One region of the Streptomyces sp. AM 2-1-1 genome, then DNA from elsewhere that is predicted to be linked to it. Evidence: riboswitches for the same ligand, from Rfam matches in the RefSeq annotation. Region 1 holds a riboswitch; the other holds the start of a gene.
What was found. Region 1 has a riboswitch for thiamine pyrophosphate ahead of thiC (phosphomethylpyrimidine synthase ThiC). Riboswitches for the same ligand answer to the same signal wherever they lie in the genome.
Positions count from the first base shown of each region.

Region 2: it holds a riboswitch for thiamine pyrophosphate, as region 1 does, so the genes downstream of both, thiO (glycine oxidase ThiO) here and thiC (phosphomethylpyrimidine synthase ThiC) in region 1, are expected to answer to the same signal.

Region 1 covers NZ_CP119147.1:3,656,680-3,658,874, reverse strand. The annotation lists gene thiC (phosphomethylpyrimidine synthase ThiC) at 1-1,180, opposite strand, end outside; TPP riboswitch at 1,173-1,304, opposite strand; gene PZB77_RS15900 (YibE/F family protein) at 1,376-2,195, shown strand, end outside.
Region 2 covers NZ_CP119147.1:5,423,840-5,426,034, forward strand. The annotation lists gene thiO (glycine oxidase ThiO) at 1-936, opposite strand, end outside; TPP riboswitch at 934-1,045, opposite strand; gene PZB77_RS23700 (FAD-dependent oxidoreductase) at 1,212-2,195, shown strand, end outside.

The DNA.
Region 1 (2,195 bases):
CCTCGATCATCGTCTGCACGCCGTACCGTTTGGCGATCGTGTTGAGCTCGCCGAGCGTGCGCAGTTCGGCGAACTGGGCCTCGTCATTGGCGTCCGCGATGGACCCGGGCCGCAGCCCGTCGCCGAGCGAGTACGTCACGTCGTACGTCGCGAGGAGTTCGCAGAGCTCCTCGAAGTGCTCGTAGAGGAACGACTCCTTGTGGTGCGCCAGGCACCAGGCCGCCATGATCGAGCCGCCGCGCGAGACGATGCCGGTCTTGCGGCGCGCGGTGAGCGGGACGTACGGCAGGCGCACGCCGGCGTGCACCGTCATGTAGTCCACGCCCTGCTCGGCCTGCTCGATCACGGTGTCCTTGTAGATCTCCCAGGTCAGCTCCTCCGCCCGGCCGTCGACCTTCTCGAGGGCCTGGTAGAGCGGGACGGTGCCGATGGGCACGGGGGAGTTCCGCAGGACCCACTCACGGGTGGTGTGGATGTTGCGGCCGGTGGACAGGTCCATGACCGTGTCGGCGCCCCATCGCGTCGCCCAGGTCATCTTGTCCACCTCCTCCTCGATCGAGGAGGTCACGGCCGAGTTGCCGATGTTGGCGTTCACCTTCACCAGGAACCTCTTGCCGATGATCATCGGCTCGATCTCCGGGTGGTTCACGTTGGCCGGCAGCACCGCCCGCCCGGCCGCGATCTCCTCCCGCACGACCTCGGGGCCGACGTTCTCCCGGATCGCGACGTACTCCATCTCCGGGGTGATCTCCCCCCGCCGGGCGTACGCGAGTTGGGTGACGGGCCGTCCGTCGCGGCTGCGCCGGGGCCGGCGCGCGCCGCCGGGGAAGACCGCGTCGAGGTTGCGCAGTCCGTCGCGCGAGGCGGCGGAGCGGCCGTCGTCCTCGGGCCGCACCGGCCGTCCCTCGTACTCCTCGGTGTCGCCCCGGTCCTCGATCCAGCCGCCCCGCACCGGGGCGAGGCCCCGGCGGACGTCGGTCGTGACGGTGGGATCGGTGTACGGACCGGACGTGTCGTAGAGCGTCACGTCCTTGCCGTTGGTCAGGTGCACTTGACGGACCGGCACCCGGAGGCCGGGGCGCGTGCCCTCGACGTACCCCTTGTGCCAGCCGATGGACCGACCCGCCCCGACGCTCTCGTTCGTCGTGGAGGCAGGCGTGCGTGTGTCCGATGTGGTCATGAGACCTACTCCCTACGCCGGCATTACCCGGTAACAGGTTCGGCGGTCGGCGCAGCGTGTCCCGTGGGAATCACGAGGTCAGCGCCCTCTCAGCCCGGTGCTCCGAGCTCCCGCGTGTGCAAAGGTGCCACCACGCTAGCGCCCGCCCGGCCGTGCTGACCAGGGGGCCTCCCCCGATGTTGCGATGATCGCTCCGTGACTACCTCCCAGGACCGTCCCGAGCCCCCGGACCACTCACACGCCCACACGCACGGTCATGGCCCCGCGGCGCCCGTCTCGACCCACCTGCGCAAGGTCATCGCGTGCGTGCTGATCCCCTTCGCCGCGGCGGTGGTCGTCGGCCTCGCGGTGCTCTGGCCCGGCGGCACCCCCGCACACGAGCACACCGGTGTGGGCTTCGACCGGCAGACCGAGCAGGGGCAGGTGGTGAAGGTCGACCGGGTGAACTGTGCGGACGTCAATGCCGCCCAGGTACCCGCCACGGGGGGTACCTCCACGGGCTCCGGGCCCGGTGCGGCGGCCGGCGACACCGGCGACTGCAAGAAGGCGACCATCGAGGTGACCAGCGGTGACGACAAGGGCCGCACCTTCGCGGAGATCATCCAGCCCGACGCGTCACGGCAGTTGAGCGAGGGTCAGGGGGTGGTCCTGGCATACGCGCCGGACGCGCCGCACGACCTGCAGTACTCGGTCACCGACGTGGACCGGAAGCTTCCGATGGCGCTGCTGGCCGGAATCTTCGCCGTGGCCGTCATCGTCGTGGGCCGCCTGCGCGGGTTGATGGCGCTGGTGGCGCTCGCGGTCTCCTTCGCCGTGCTGACGCTCTTCATCCTCCCGGCGATCCTGCAGGGGTCGAACCCGCTGCTCGTGGCGGTGGTGGGAGCGAGCGCGATCATGCTCATCGCGCTGTACACCTGCCACGGAATCACCGCGCGCACCTCGGTGGCGGTGATCGGCACCCTGATCTCGCTGGTGTTGATCGGCCTGTTGGGCTCCGTCTTCATCGACTGGGCGG
Region 2 (2,195 bases), 1.8 Mb from region 1:
GGTGTCCCAGCCCATCTCCTCGCTGGTCGCGCCGACGACCAGCTCACCGTTCTCGCGCGGTACGAGGTAGAGGTCCTGGCCGCGCACCACGGCGCGCACGGTCCGGCTGAGGAAAGGGGCGAACGCCCGCGGCACGGTCAGTCGCACCACCTGGCCCTTCACCGGGCGCACCGGCGGGGCGACCCCCTCCGGCACCCCCGCGAGCTTGCCGCTGAGGCTTCCGGCGGCCAGCACGACCTGTCCGGCGGAGACCGCCGTACCGTCCGCGAGCAGCGCCCCGGACGCCCGGCCGCGCGCGACCTCCAACCGCTCGCAGGGAGTGCGGTGGAAGACCACCCCGGCCCGTTCGCAGGCCGTCAGCAGCGCGGTCGCCAGCCGCCGCGGGTCGACCTGGTGGTCGCCGTCGACCCGCAGCCCGCCCCGTACGCCCGGTGCCAGCATCGGTTCCAGCCGCCGGCACTCGCGCCCCGACAGCCACTGGGACGCGAGACCGGAACGCTCCTGGAGAGCGTGGAGTTCGCGCAGGTGCGCCCGGTCGTCGGAGTCCAGCGCCACCGCGAGCGTGCCGCAGGCGCGGAAGCCGATGTCCCGGCCGCTCGCCGCCTCCAGCTCGGCGGTGAACTCCGGGTAGCGGGCGGCGGAGGCGAGGTTGAGGCCGAGCAGCATCTGCTCGCCGTAGTGGAGTTCGGTGACGGCGGCGAGCATCCCGGCCGCCACCCGGGCGGCGCCGCCCCCGGGCCCGGGATCGGCGACGGCCGTCCGCAGCCCCGCCAGCGCCGCCCGCCAGGCGGTCACCAGGCCGATGATCCCGCCCCCGACGACGAGCACGTCGTACGAGGGCCCCCGGCGGTCCGCCGCAGCCGTGTTCCCGGCCTCCGTGTTCCCGCCCGCCGTGTTCCCGGCCTCCGTGGCGGACGGGTCTCCTGAAGCACGCATGGGTGTCCAGCCCCTCCCTTCGCCGGCATGACCCGGATCAGGTTCGTACGGTCGGAGGCCGCCGGCCTCCCTCTCAGCCCGGCGCGCCCGGGCTCCCGCGAGTGTCTTTGCGCAGCCACCCTAAACCCCCACAGTCCGCCGGGTACGAGGGAGCCGCCGGGGACCGCCGGCACACCCCGCGAACTGACGGAGCGTCAGGTGCTTAGGGTGGGTACGTGAGCGAAGAGAACGAGCAGCGGACCCCGGCGCACGGCGTCGTCATCGTCGGAGCGGGCATGGCGGGCGTGCGGACCGCGGTGGCGCTGCGGGACGAGGCGTACACCGGTCCCCTCACCCTGATCGGCGCGGAGCCGCACCAGCCCTACGACCGGCCGCCGCTCTCCAAGGCCGTCCTGCTCGGCACCGCCGAACACTCCGCCTTCGGCATCGACTTCGAGGCGCTCGACGTGACGCTGCGCCTCGGACTCCCCGTCACCGGTCTGCGCCCCGCCGACCGGGAGGTGGACACCGGGGCCGGCCCGGTGCCCTACGACGTCCTGGTCGTCGCCACCGGCGCCGAACCCCTCACCCTCCCCGGCTCCCGGGGCGTCCCCGGCGTCCACCTGCTGCGCACCCTGGACGACGCCGCACGGCTGCGGCCCGTCCTCGCTCGGCAGCACGACGTCGTCGTGGTCGGCGCGGGGTGGATCGGCGCCGAGTTCGCGACCGCCGCCCGCGCCGCCGGCTGCGCGGTCACCGTCGTGGAGGCGGCCGACCGCCCGCTCGCCGGGGCGCTGCCCGCCGAGGTGACCGCCCCGATGGCCCGCTGGTACGCGGGCAGTGGCGCCACCCTTCTCACCGGCGCCCGGGTCGCCCGCGTCGAACCCGGCACCGTGGTCCTCACCGACGGCCGCCGTCTCCCGGCCGGCGCGGTGGTCGTCGGGATCGGAGCCCGCCCCGCCACCGGCTGGCTGGACGGCTCAGGCATCGCGCTGGGCCCGGACGGGTCGGTCACCGCCGACGCCAGGCTGCGCACCTCGGCGCCCGGGGTGTACGCGGTCGGGGACTGCGCCTCCTACCCCTCCGCGCGCTACGGCGCCCGCCTCCTGGTCCACCACTGGGACAACGCCCTCCAGGGCCCGCGCACGGTCGCGGCGGACATCACCGCGGCCGGCGGGACCGGCGCCGCGGAGCCGTACGACCCGGTGCCGTACTTCTGGTCCGAGCAGTTCGGGCGCTTCGTCCAGTACGCCGGGCACCACGCGGCGGCCGACACCCTG